DNA from 3 places in the Paenibacillus sp. FSL R5-0636 genome. Region 3 is predicted to be linked to each of the others. Evidence: riboswitches for the same ligand, from Rfam matches in the RefSeq annotation. Region 3 holds a riboswitch; each other region holds the start of a gene.
The links. A riboswitch is a leader RNA that binds a small molecule or an ion and turns the genes downstream of it on or off. The one in region 3 is predicted to bind cyclic di-GMP.
Positions count from the first base shown of each region.

Region 1: another riboswitch for cyclic di-GMP. It lies ahead of MKX34_RS31415 (NPCBM/NEW2 domain-containing protein); the one in region 3 lies ahead of MKX34_RS01900 (anti-repressor SinI family protein).
Region 2: another riboswitch for cyclic di-GMP. It lies ahead of MKX34_RS21880 (thiamine pyrophosphate-binding protein); the one in region 3 lies ahead of MKX34_RS01900 (anti-repressor SinI family protein).

Region 1 covers NZ_CP150232.1:6,893,588-6,898,306, forward strand. The annotation lists gene MKX34_RS31415 (NPCBM/NEW2 domain-containing protein) at 1-2,185, opposite strand, end outside; cyclic di-GMP riboswitch class I at 2,444-2,530, opposite strand; gene MKX34_RS31420 (hypothetical protein) at 2,688-3,260, opposite strand; gene MKX34_RS31425 (EAL domain-containing protein) at 3,371-4,258, opposite strand; gene MKX34_RS31430 (Crp/Fnr family transcriptional regulator) at 4,410-4,719, opposite strand, start outside.
Region 2 covers NZ_CP150232.1:4,790,375-4,795,093, reverse strand. The annotation lists gene MKX34_RS21895 (ketoacyl-ACP synthase III) at 1-29, opposite strand, end outside; gene MKX34_RS21890 (hypothetical protein) at 84-539, opposite strand; gene MKX34_RS21885 (carboxymuconolactone decarboxylase family protein) at 642-1,010, opposite strand; gene MKX34_RS21880 (thiamine pyrophosphate-binding protein) at 1,021-2,661, opposite strand; cyclic di-GMP riboswitch class I at 2,817-2,913, opposite strand; gene MKX34_RS21875 (HAMP domain-containing methyl-accepting chemotaxis protein) at 3,088-4,338, opposite strand; gene MKX34_RS21870 (YafY family protein) at 4,460-4,719, opposite strand, start outside.
Region 3 covers NZ_CP150232.1:430,909-435,627, reverse strand. The annotation lists gene MKX34_RS01920 (hypothetical protein) at 1-859, shown strand, start outside; gene MKX34_RS01915 (signal peptidase I) at 861-1,451, shown strand; gene MKX34_RS01910 (TasA family protein) at 1,542-2,150, shown strand; gene MKX34_RS01905 (helix-turn-helix domain-containing protein) at 2,320-2,649, shown strand; gene MKX34_RS01900 (anti-repressor SinI family protein) at 2,757-2,912, opposite strand; cyclic di-GMP riboswitch class I at 2,940-3,024, opposite strand; gene MKX34_RS01895 (2-oxoglutarate dehydrogenase E1 component) at 3,495-4,719, shown strand, end outside.

The DNA of each region.
Region 1 (4,719 bases), 600 kb from region 3:
TATTCTCACGAATTAGCTTGGCATCATGAATCTCACTACTGCCATCCAAGCCATAGAAGGTAAAAATGCTTTTCATCCAGGTGTCATACCCAGTTACGGTATCCAGCGGGTTATTTCCTTGCGTAATAAATTTGTTGTACGCTTCAGTCGCAGTTCCTGTAAAAATAACATGATCGCTGGCCATTTCTACCACATCGATAAGTTTGCGATCTTGAACATTTGGATGAGCCGCTTTATCTTCGTCTAATCTTTGTTTGTATGTGGTTAAGAAGGTTCTGAATTGTTCTGGATCCGTGGTCTTGGTCATAAAAGGAATCTTTTCTAAACCTTCGAAGCGGATCAGTGGCGCCTTCCCTTGCTCCTCAGCTGTATAGGGATTTACGATATAAACGGTGCCGCCCTTAGTTACATCATGAGCATAAGCACTAGTCGTTGCAATTTCAGGTACAGTTATAGTGTTCTTGCCCGCACGCAATTGTACGCCCCTAGCCCAACTATTCCAAGCTCCCTCTTGTTGAGAAAAGATCAAAGAAGGCAACTTATCACCCGAAGCAGCATCCACATAAACATTGATGGTCTCGCCAGGCATTGCCGCAAGTCCTGTAGGCTGGTTGTTCGTGCCGAAGCCTATTCTCAGGTTTTGCTGAGCATGTTTTTTCATATCTCCACGCTGCTCCGCCTCTATGATGGTACCTTCGATTTGAACCTCGCCATTAACCAGCTTCTTAGCTAGTTCCAATGAATCTTTAAGGATTGGATAGAGCGGATGTACTTTTGCCGCTTCCTCCAATTCATTGATTTTTGCAACGTTATTATAAGCAGACACAACCGCACTCATCGTTCCATCTGTGAAAATACCATTTACAGCTTCGCTTACTTTATCTTCTGTATAAAATCTAAATTCAGCCGCAAAAGGTCTGTTAATATTAGCTTTTGTGAACTTAAATTTTAATCTTTTAAACTTCGTCGGTTCGAATTTAAATTCCAGAAAATCATTGGTACTAATCGCGGTTCCGCTAGATACAAGTTGGAAGGTCTCTCCTTTACTCGTCTCTGATGCATAGATTTCAAAAGCCTCTGGGAATCCTTTGCGGTTATCTCTAGCCAAAAAAGCCACTCTGTCCAGCACTTCCGCTTGCGCTAGTTCAAACACGACTTCATTCGTGAAGCTTGCATCATTGTTTTTGTTCGTTTCCCAATGCGTAGTGGGCTGGTCATCCAGCATATATTCAGGCTTCGTACCTGGGTAGCTTCCACCGTTCACCGTTACTTTTGATACGTTTGCATTTGGCATTCTATAAGCTTGGCTATAGGCATTTTCATAGGCTGTACCATACCCTTTTAGCTTCGAAACCTTGGCTGCCGTTGCGTCTACCTGATGGTTCTCCAAAAGGATCTTTGCATTCTCTATCTCTTCTTTAAACTGCGTATACAGTGGATGTGCCTGCACTTCATTCTCTAAAGCTGTTAATTTCTCTGTCGTATTAAAGGCAGCACTAACTTGGCTCAAGGTATCATCTGTAAATAAATTTTTCATTTTAGCAGAGACACTATCCTCTTTATAAAAAGAAAACTCAGCCGCACTCGCCCAATCTTGGTTCGCTTTTTTGAAGACAAATTTAAGTCTCTTAAAAGCCGTAGGTGCGAACTGAATCTCCACTACATCACCGGTTGAGCCTGTATATTCTCCAGAAGACACGAGTGTGAAATCACCCGCATCGGTAGTGGAGCCATAGATATCAAATTCTTGAGCAAAACCTTTACCTCTAGCACCAGATTGCCTAGCGGCATAGACCATTCTATTTAATTCAGTGGACTCATTGAAAACAAACACAACCTCATTCGTAAACGTTGAACTATTCGGTTTGCCAGTCTCCCAATGCGTGCTCATATCCCCATCCATAGCCTTAGCTATAGGTGAGCCTGAGTAGTTGCCACCGTTATTTGTGATGGTTTTAATATTTGCTGGATTCATTCTAAAAACCTCATTATAGGCATTTAGAACATCCTTGCCGTACAGCTCAAACGGAATAACCGAAGCGTTGCTTAATAAGTTGACCTTACTTTGCGCGACTGTTTTTGTTACATTTACCTTGCTTGCCTCACTTGCTAAAGCATAACCTGCCTCACTCGAAAAACTGGCCAACATGGCCGCCGATGTAGCGATCGCAATCATTTTCTTCATCTCTTCTTACCCCCAGATGTCATATGAATCTCTCCAGTGCCCAAAAATGGGCACAAAAAAAACTACCCCAAAAGAGTAGCTTGATTGCGTATAAAGTCGCCTAAAAATTAAGACTTAATTTTTATTAAACCTTAACAAGCATAAACGTCTTCGGCGTCCTTATAAGGACGGTAAGCGTTTAAGCGAGAAATATAAGATATTAAGTATAGGTGTATAACTTATACTTTCTTATATTTTAACAAAAAGCGTTACACACTCTTTGGCAGCTGGCTGACAATAGTTATGATAACCTTAGTCCCTATAGCTTTGCGTCCCTACATTTCCATAGGTTTGCCTATGAAGTTTCGAATACATTCAAAGAGTAACATAAGCCTAGATCTGATCGCATGATTAATTGGTATGAAATGAGTATAGGTAATTGCAATTAGTTTTTCTCATGTGATAGATATTATTTATCGACTATCCCGGAAGAGAATGGGATCCTTTAGGACTGGAGGTCTAATTAACTCCCCGATCCGAACAAACGCCGGAACCAATTCCACACATCGCCCGTGATGGGAATTAATCCGAAACCATGTTCGCCAACTGCGATTACACCATATGCCCATTGTCCGATAGCTATGGCACCCCCAGCGATCCTGCCTATCGCTATCGCACCAAACGCCGTATCCCCTATGGCGATGGCCCCCAACGCTTTTTCCGCGATTGCGATCGCTCCTACAGCCACTCCTGCAATCGCAATCGCTCCCACTGCGAAGCCAAGCCAGCTAAGTGCTATTGCTCCAATCGCTAACCACATTCCCAGTGATATTGCTCCTAAGGAAAGTACGCCCACGCTTATCGCACCTATGGAAATCAATCCGACAGCTACATCTCCAATAGCGATTAAACCAACAGCTGTCTTTACACGGGGTTTACTTCCATGACCATACTTTTGACCTGAGTATCGCCCTAAATTACTACGAATACTGATGACCGGAAATGAGGGAGAAGGCCATTGATAATCAATTTCTCGTCCATCAAAGCCCCTAGAATCCGCCCAGCGCGTTACAAATTGATGCCATTTCATATCCATCCCGTCCCCCTTTTCAAATTACCTAAATTATACAACCCCGGGGGTTGGCTGTACTCAGACTCTGACCTGAAATTCATCTCATCCTCTGGACCGATATATACTCATTAGGATTACTGTTTGGGAATAGGATCAGGCTTTCCAAATAAATATCCCTGAAACAACTGATAACCACTCTGCTTAAGCCATTCAAAGTCCTCTCTAAACTCCACACCTTCTGCTAAAGGAACAGATTGGATTTCTAAAGCCTTTTCTAAAAATTGTTTAGCTATTTTCTGTTTGTTCGGATCACTGGACACGCCTTGAACATATTTCATATCTAACTTCATGTAATGAGGTTTAAGCTCCAATAACATCTCGATCGTGCTGAAGCCCTCACCAACATCATCTAAAGCGTATTCAAATCCCCGATCCTTGTAATATGTCAAAATAGCTTTCAAATGAGCGAGATCATCCACTTTCTCCGTCTCAACAACTTCAAAGACAAAAAGAGAGGGGTCGACGCCTAATTGATTGGCCAGTTCAACGGTTGATCTTAAGCAGAACTCTGGAGCGTAAATTGATGTAGGGATAAAATTAATAAACGTTTTTTTATTTAAGGGCGCAGCATATTTTACGGCAGTCATTCTACATAACCGGTCTAAAGCATATAAACGCCCACGATTCCGTGCTGCCGCAAAGATCTCATTAGGATAGATAAGGGATCCATCTTCTTTTTTAAATCTCGATAAAAGCTCGTATGCAAAAATCTCTTCCCTTACGTTCACAATCGGTTGGAAGTAACAAGTAACAAGACCCTTAGTGATAACCTCATCAATCCACTTCATATCCATTACAGTAGACATCTCGGATAGAGGTCTCCATGCTTGGTCATCTATACGAAATTCAATTTTCCCGGACTCCATATGATCGTTACAGAAATCTAGAAGATCTCGCGCTTCAGCTTCCTTAATCGTAATCACATTTTCTTCTACCTTATGTATCGTATTACTTCTACTCAAGTGATGAATAACCTCAGGTAAAACCCTAAGATTAAGCTCACCATGAGCCTTGATTTGAAAATTCAGCTCTCTTACTACACAATGATTACAAGCCATATTCATAACCCCTTTAATAATCGATTCTCTGAAAAAGATCCCGGAACGGCTCTTCTCAATCGAAATCCGTATACTCCAGTAAATATGTCGCGTCTAACACGGTGATCTGCTGATGTTGAATCTCAATAATCTTTTGCTCTTGCAGATCTTTAAGCACAAGGGTAGCCGTCTCCCTTAACGTTCCGATCATATCCGCGAACTGCTGATGGGTCAATCGAAGATCAATCCTCTGTTTGCCTTGCTCCTCTACTCCAAATCTTTGGTATAGTCTTCTCAGCGTAAATATCGCACGCGCTCTCGCATCATGAAATTTCATTTCATGTAATAACCGATTCGATAAAAATAAACGGTCCATTTGCAGCAGC
Region 2 (4,719 bases), 2.7 Mb from region 3:
TCAATGCCTTTAATACGAATTCCGGTCATAATACGCCTCCAGGAAAGCAGTAAAATGTGGCCTACATATTAAGATTAAAAGATCTAGACTGTAACCGCAGAAATGATCTCGATGTTATCGAGTCCAGCTTTACGGCCAAGACGGGAAAGCTGCATTTTGAGGATCGGGTTATTTTCAAGCGTTAGATTTACTTTTACAAAACCATCATTCTTAAACATTACAAAGCAGCTTTCTAAAAGAGGTACCACATCTGGTGCAGTTACATTTAGCTTTCTGCAGTCGATTTTTAGTTCATAGTCAGCTGGAGTAATTGGATTGATAGTTTGTTGATAAGCTTGAATAGATTTTAGACCATCTTCTTCAGAAAATGTTCCATCCAACTCAATGTTAATAACCTTGTTTGCAGTGTCTGTCTTCAAAATGAAACTTCCCATGCCTAAATCTCTCCCATAGATTGAATTTGTCCAAAACAGTTCGACTGCAATATCCAGCCCTTTATATATCCACTTAGCTGTTTTATAAAAGTCAAAATTCGACACTATACAGCAAGTATTGGGATATTCCGACTCTATTATAGGCATATTTTTCAAGTGCATGCAATAATAAAGTCGAATTTTGTATATTGTTGTCGAACTGTTGGGTTATTGGATTTCTTCTATGGTTGCAAGCAGGATATTAAAAGCTGTGATGATTCTAGGTGCCCCTATAACGGGTACTAAGTGTAATAGAATGCCTTTAAGCTGTTCTACGGTGACTCCAACACGAAGGGCCATAACATAATGAACACCCAGCTGTTCGAATTGACCCATTGAAATTAAAGATGAAATGACTGCAATTTCCTTCCAGTCAGGGGCTATAGTATTACGTTGAAAAATATCGCCATAGGCATTCCCCATAATAAATTCAGCCAAGTCAGGGAAGTGGTCTTTAATTGGAGCTAGTGCTTTTGCGCCATAGTCTCCTGATAGATTCGTGAAGTGGTTGAGACCACTGTTGATATTTTCCTTCATGGTTAGCCTCCTAGTTTAGGTTCAAAGTACGGTGTGCAGTCGGAGGGACTTCATCACGGTCTGTTAGTAGTTCAATAACGGCAACATGGTTTAGAGCTACCGCATCTTTAATTGCAGCTGTGAATTCATCCGCAGTCTCACATTTGTAGCCTTTAGCACCTAGAGATTCAGCGAATTTCACGGCGTCCATTGGTACTTCATATAGAGTTCCATCGATACGACCTGTGGTTTTCTCCATACCCTTAAGAGCCATATCTAGTTGCTTATTATTGACCACGATAAAGATGACAGGGATATCTTTGCAGACAGCGGTGTTAATCTCAGCGCCGAGCATCATGAAACAACCATCACCTGTAATGCAGAGGACAGTTTCTTCAGGAGCTGCAACTTTTGCACCAATAGCCATGCCGATCGAATTACCCATGCAAGCAAAATAAGCATCAAAAACAAAGCTGCCCGGTTTCTTAACCTTGTACCATTTTGCAGCGTGGAATCCATGGCTTCCATCATCAACGAAAATTGAATTATTATAAGGGATCAAATCACTTAAAGTGCTCATTACTGAAGCCAGTGAAAGATTCTTGAGGGTTGGAAGCTCTTCTGAATAATCAGCATCGGCCAAAGCCTCACGTTTGGTGATTGTGCTGGGGTCAATATGATTTAGGCAGTGCACCAAATTATCGCGCAGGTCCCCAGTGACCGGTATCGTTTTGGACAATAGGATTTTTCCGACAAAGGTTGGATCAATATCAAATTGAATTAAAGTTGCTGGATGATTCTCCCGTTTAAGATTACAGATGGTCATATCACTTAAACGTGATCCAAGCACTATAAACAGATCGCTTTTATTCAATAAATCATCCCCGTGGGTCGAACCGCCAACGCCAATAGGACCATGATAGAGCGGGTGATCCCAGACTATAGCCCCTTTTCCACCAGGAGATGTTACTACAGGAATATTAAAAGTTTCTGCGAGTTGAACAAGCTCTTTATGTGCTCCGGAGCGGTTAATTCCTTTACCCGCAATAATCAAAGGATTCTTAGCAGCTTGAATAGCATCGATGACTCTATCGATATTTGCTTGACTAATTAGAGACTCTCTTTCAGGGATTACAATATTGCATTCTTCCAATACTTCAGTTTGTACATCAAAAGGAATACAAAGATGAACAGGACCCCGTTTGGCCAGGGCCACAGAAATCGCATGATTAAAAATAGTACCAAAGTGATCCCCACGTTCAACCAATTTACTGAACAAGGTGGCAGGTCTGAACATATCAGCTAAATCAGCCAGAAAAGAGGTGGAGTCCTGACATTGAGGAATTCCAAGCTCTGTAATGGATTGGTGGCCAGTAATAAACAGGACAGGTAGGTTGTTAGCTTTCGCATGAGCTGCTGCTGTGAGCAGGTTAGTTCCACCAGGACCAGAAGTACCAAATGCTACGCCTAGGTTACCCGTTTTCAGCGCATACCCTGCTGCTTCGAATCCGGAGCTTGCTTCATGTCTACCGGGAATAAATTCAATACCGTAATCGACCATCTTTAGAACTATTGGACAAATCGATTTGCCAATGATCCCAAAAGAATGGGTGACTCCTAGGTTACGTAGTGCTTCCGCCATGTAATCTGCGACTGTCTTCAAAAGAAACACCTCACAAGTTTTTTGATATATATTAGTTATTAATCTACCGAATAGATACGATAGATCAATATACTCAAAAAGTAAAAACCTGTGCTCTATAGTAAGCACAGGTTGGTGGCATAAGGCGCCGCTAAGACTGAACAATAGTTCAGCCGTCCTGGTTCCTCTGCAACCTGGCAATCATGGCCTCAAACGAAAAAATGAGGCTGTAGATCCATGGTTTTGCGTCATCCTCTTTCGAGGATTTTGCCAATATTAATTTATAGTTGATAAGAATAATTTTCCTTTACAATATATTCCTCATTAATTTTTGTCAACATAATCCGCTAAAAAAACTCGAAATTTGACGAAAGTCTTGTCCAAGAGATGAAGTTTTGCCTCGCGAAAAAAACTGCCACCTAAGACTCAGCTTAGGTGGCAGTTGATAGTTTTGAACTAGAATTTAAAGATATGAATGGTTTTTTGCAGATTAAATACGGCCTGGGTCATTTTTTCCGTTTCTTCTGCAACAGACTGCAGGGCATTAATCTGTTCATTCATAGCCGCCGATACCTCTTCAGTGCCTGCAGCGGTTTCTTCGGTGATTGCTGAGATATTCTCAATTGCACTGGAAATTTTCAAGGCACTTTCTAGCATAAGATCACTCTCCGCAGAGAATGAAGAGATTTGCTCGGTAATGTACTGCACGCTTTGTACAATTTGTGCGAAAATATGGGCAGATTGAGTGATCATTTCATTCTGAACCTGCACAACCTCTTCATTGATGGCGATATTATCGATGGCTTGTTTAATATCTGACTCAATGCTGCGGACCAAACCGAATACTTCTTTTGTGGAAGCCGTAGATTCCTCAGCAAGCTTGCGAACCTCTTGAGCGACAACGGCAAAACCCCGACCATGCTCTCCGGCACGAGCAGCTTCGATGGAGGCATTGAGTGACAGCAGGTTGGTCTGCTCAGCGATCTCTGTGATGGTCTTGGTGATCATCGTAATCCCGCGGGCATTTTGTGAGAGAGCTTCAATAGTATCAGCCACTTTTTGTGTAGCCTCTATGTTTTTACGCATGCCTTCAGCCTGTGTATCTACGGATTGGCGCCCTTGCTCAACAAGTTCTAAGGTATGTATTGAACGTCTGTTCATTTCTTTGGTGGAGTTCGTATAATTGGATACTTTGGTCTCAATGTCTTTAATGGATTCTGTCATATCAGCGATATCCGTAGATATTTCATTTGCACCAAGAGCGAGCTCGGTAGAAGAAGAGGCTACTTGTGCCATAACAATTTTCAGGTTCTGGTTCTTATCTTCGATTCCGCGGCTTGCATCCATTACTTGACGGGTGATCTGCGATGCATCGGTCAGAATCTTCTTGAGCTTATCAATCATTGTGTTAAAGGAGCGGCTTACGTCACCCATTGAACCATTTTCGTCCGCTCTGCTAGTGAAATCCCCCTTCGAAATACTGTGAGATACATTAGCAATATCATCAAAAGATGATGTAAGCGTTCTCTCCACGAAGCGAGCAACAGGTAAAGTCAGACCTGCAAGAACAACTACTAGTATAATTCCTACGAGAAATTGACCTAGAATCATTAACGTAACTAAGACAGGAATAGCAAACAGTGCGGCAACGAGGTAACATCCGGCAACAATTCTTTGTTTTAACGGAAGTTTGTGCATCCAGCTCATTGGTAAAATGTCCCCCTTATTAAATTTTATGTAATGGTGTTATTATAGGGGATTTATAGGTCATTGGTCTATAGAGAAGTGTCATAAATCTTCTTTAAGTAGTAGATATTTAGAATTCATGTCAAAATTCCTCATATATTGTGGAAATTGTTTTAATAGCAGACTTTACCATCCCTACTAGTTCGGTAGGAGCTAAAACAATAACTGAAGGAGAAAAAGAGAGTACGATACGACAGGCAGATTCTATAGTATTAAACTCGGCCTCTACGTTCATCCACCCAGTATTAGCAGAGGGTTCTACTAAAGTTATAGTTACATATCTTTCACGTTGTAATTCTTTAAGAATAGACTCATTCACCTTTAATTTCACTACATATTTTG
Region 3 (4,719 bases):
TAACGAGCAACTGGCGGCTAACAGCCAAATTTGGAATCAAATCCACAATGAGCTAAGTGCAGCAGCAGCCTTACTCTTCCAGATAGGAGGATATATGACTTCTCTAGATTCAAACTGTCTAGAAATCAAGGATGAGCAATTTTTCAGAGATTTACAAAGCAGCCTGAATCAAAGTGGTGTGATCTCGGAATCCTTGAATGCTTCCTTAAATGGAGTTATTAGTTACCTAACCTCCATACACGATGTCGGTCTTCCATTCGCTTCGGTAGTTACCAGTGATGTTTATGGACAACTTGAATTACGCGAAGGAGAGTTCCCACAGCCGCTGCCATTCCTGATTACCTTCACTCAACCAGATGGCGTGATCTCTAGCGACCTCACCTCCACTTATGAAGCTCTAAATACCGAATTGACTAACCTTAAAGAATCGGCAACCTCAGGTATCACTACCCTTCAAGATAAACTCCAAATGATCAGTCAGACTCGCGAGCAAAAACTAGAAGAGCTTGAAAAAGCTCGGCTAGAAGAAGAGCAAGCAAAGAAAGAAGAAGAAGCGAAGAAGGAAGAAGAACGTTTGGCTGAGGAGAAAAAGCAACAAGAAGCCGAGGATAAAGCGAAAGCTGAGGCAACCCCTCCAACGTCAGGTGAAGCTGCTCCGGAAGCCCCAAATAAAGAACAACCTGAAGCCCCAGCCACTGACCCGGTTAAGCCGGAAATTGGTGAAGAGCTCACAATTCCAAAAGATGTTCCTCAGCAAGAGGCTCCACAAGAGACGCCAAAGGCGGAAGACAGTACGACTACCCCGCCGGTAGCAACCCAAGCTCCTTCGGACCCTCAACCTGAGAAAGGTGGAGAATAAGATGCGAATTAAAAAAATTATCAATAATACCTTATCGAGCTTAATGCTTGTGATCTTTATTCTGCTGGTGGCAGCCGTAGTGTTATCCAAGGCCTCCGGTGGTGAACCTGCTTTCTTCGGATATGAGATCAAAACCGTACTCTCAGGATCGATGGAACCAGGAATTCAGACAGGCTCAATTGTCGCATTAAAACCCGGAGGGGATATGAATCGTTTCAAACCAGGCGATGTCATCACCTTTAGGAACGAAGATAATCTGCTCATTACTCACCGGATTGTAGAAGCGACCGTCAATAACGCTACTGGTGAAGCTGTTTATCGCACTAAAGGCGATAACAACGACGCACCCGACATGAACCCTACCAGTTCTGCGAATGTTGTAGCTCAGTATACCGGGGTCACTGTACCCTATGTCGGTTACGCTATGAATTTCGCGGTTTCCAAAGCTGGAAGTGTAGTCCTCATGATCGTGCCTGGCTTGATGCTTCTGCTCTATGCTCTGTATACCTCTTGGAAGGCTGTAGCTGCATTAGAAAAGAAAAATGCTGCCCTACTGCCAGCCTCACCGTCCCCAACAGAAACACAGCCCTAAGTTGATTGTCCACTTCCGCTTACGAACCGGAAGATACAATATATAAATTTTATAAAAAATTCAAACACAAATTTGAGGAGGAATTTTATTATGGGTATCAAGAAAACATTGGGTCTTGGCGTAGCATCTGCAGCACTGGGTTTATCATTAATCGGCGGAGGAACCTTCGCATACTTTAGCGACACTGCGCAAAGCACAGCTACATTCGCAGCGGGTACACTCGATCTGAACTCCGACCCTTCTGTCATCGTTAATATTCCTAACCTGAAACCAGGTGATACTGTAACTAAATCCTTCAAATTGAAAAACGATGGTTCGCTCGATATCGGATCTATCATTCTGAATACATCGACTCAAATCACGGATGCTAAAGGAGATAACTACCTGGATTTAGCCGAGTTCATTAAAGTTAAATTCCTTAGAAATAATGATAAAGGAGTACCTATCGTCTCTCCTGAAAATGTAGTTTATGAGACTACACTTGCTGCTTTAAAAAGTCAGCATCCGGATCTCGTAAAAAATACAGGTTGGGATCAACTCTTTACCGAAGCATCCGGTATTAAAGCCGGTACCAATGACAGCTTCTCCGTCCAATTCGAATTTGTGGAAAATAACCAAGATCAAAATATTTTCCAAGGCGATAGCTTAACACTGACTTGGGATTTCGTAGCTAAACAAGGTGCGAAAAAAGACTACTAAGATCAATAAAGTAATTTAATAAAATACTCGAAGAGCAGCAGATCCTGAATCCGGCCACGGATAAGCAGATTGCTGCTCTTCTCTTTACAATAAACTTTGTCCGATTTATTGATATTTGCTATACTAATAACAAAAATTACGGAGGGGCGTCAGCATAGTGCCACAGAATATGGGCCAACGTATCCAGCAGCTCCGCCTAGACAAGGGTTTCTCCCTATCTGAGCTTGCGGACAGAGCAGATGTGGCTAAGTCGTATCTTAGCAACGTGGAGAGAAACATCCAATCCAATCCATCCATCCAGTTTATCGAAAAGATCGCTGACGCGCTTCAGGTATCCATTCATGCCCTACTCTATGGAGAACCAAATGATGCAGAGGAATCACATTTAGATTCGGAATGGTTCCGATTGGTGCAGGAAGCTATGGACTCAGGCATTAGCAAACGCGAATTCAAAGAATTTCTGGACTATCAGAAATGGAAGCTCGATCAAAAGGATTAATACTTCCTACTAATCTGGTACGATCCTCTCTTCTACTAAATCATATCGAAAAAGGACACAGCGAAGAACCGCTGTGCCCTTTTTCGATATGTAACCCCTCTAATGTATTACTGCACGATCTGCACAGTTTTCTCATGAAAGAACTGGCGGATTTCATCTGCCTTAATGCCAGCCTTCTTAGCTGCTAATAATAAATGTACCCACTCTTGATCCAGATCAATAAACTGCTGTTCTCTGTTGCTACCCTGGTTGGACTTTTCCAAAAAATCTCCCCCTAAGATTTTACGTCCCCAGGCAATCCGGCTGTCATAGTATCTCTACCTTAGACCCGCGACTTTGTGCCCCTGCCTTTCGGCAAGTTTACCTTTTACTGGACCCTTTTCACGAAAGGATCTGCTTAAAAAACTATAATATTACTATCTGCAATAACATTATACAAAAAGAAAGCGGAAAAGTGTGTCGATTCCTGGTTACTTTCTATTTTAAAAACGAAAAATAAAAGATTTTTTTTCAAAGATCTTGTCCGATTATCACGATACTCGTCCGTTACATAAAATAAATTGTACTAGCAAAATAAATATTTACTGACCTAATAGTTAAAAATAAGGATAATAGAATCATTTTAATAGGCCTTTAGAATGGGTAATGAGAAGAAACACCCTTCTTTTCATTAGAACAAGCTAACCTATACCATTTTGCGAACGTATTGGACGAAAGAATGAATTGATTACAGTGGCTGAAAGTAGCACAATAAGATGAGAAATGAAACCGCAATCATCACAGCTCCAGTAAGCGTTGACACAAAATGTCACGTATGGAGTTCATCCGTTAAGGAGGATGTATTCATGGCAGCCAAAGAGCCCTATAACGAATCCATTTGGAGTAAGTATTACGGACCCAATTTAGGCTACATTCAAGAAAGATATGAACAGTTTGTGAAAGATCCCTCCACCGTAGAAAATAATTATCGCGAGCTTTTTACAAATTCGGGACCCCCTCCCCTAACTCCGGATAGCGAACCGGCTCCTCAGCCGCGCATCTCGGGAGACACCGAATGGCTTAGAAAAGCAGTAAGAGCTTCCAAGCTAATCGCCAATATTCGTATATATGGCCATATGGCCGCTGAAATTGATCCGCTGGTACGCGATCAGAATCCCATGGCAAAATATCTTGAGCCTGAAACCTATGGGCTGACCCGCGAAGACCTGATTGCACTACCTGCCACGCTTATATGGGAAAATGCGCCGAATGATGTGCATACCGGGTGGGATGCCGTGCAACGTATGCGTCAGGCATACACCAAGACTATCGCCTATGAATTCGGGCATGTGCATGAAGAAAAAGAACTGCAATGGCTAAATAGACAGGCAGAATCCACCAGCTCACCAGCACCCCTGAATAATACAGAACGCAAAGAGCTCCTGAACCGCCTGATTCAGGTAGAGCAATTTGAAACCTTCCTCCACAAGACTTTTGTAGGTCAGAAGCGTTTCAGTCTTGAAGGCAATGATGCTCTTGTGCCGATGTTAGACGAAATCGTACGCGCTGCTGCACATGACGGTGCAGAGCATATTTTGATGGGCATGGCGCATCGCGGTCGCCTCAACGTTCTTGCACATATTTTGGGCAAACCTTATGATATCATATTTTCAGAGTTTCATCATTCTCCGAACAAGGAGCTTTTCCCTTCCGAAGGCTCCACAGGCATTAACTATGGCTGGACAGGTGATGTGAAATACCATCTCGGTGCAGACCGTGCTGTCCGTGAAGGAGAAACCGTACGCACAAGAATAACACTAGCGAATAACCCAAGTCACTTGGAATTCGTCAATCCTGTCGTGGAAGGTTTCACTCGTGCCGCACAAGAAGACCGGAGCACTGCAGGATTGCCGAAGATTGATACCAGTAAAGCTATGGCGGTGCTGATGCATGGTGATGCTGCTTTTCCAGGTGAAGGAATTGTTGCAGAAACGCTTAATATCGGCAAACTTCAAGGTTATCAAAATGGTGGGACGATCCATATCATTGTTAATAACCGAATTGGTTTTACGACTGAAAGTGAAGATTCCC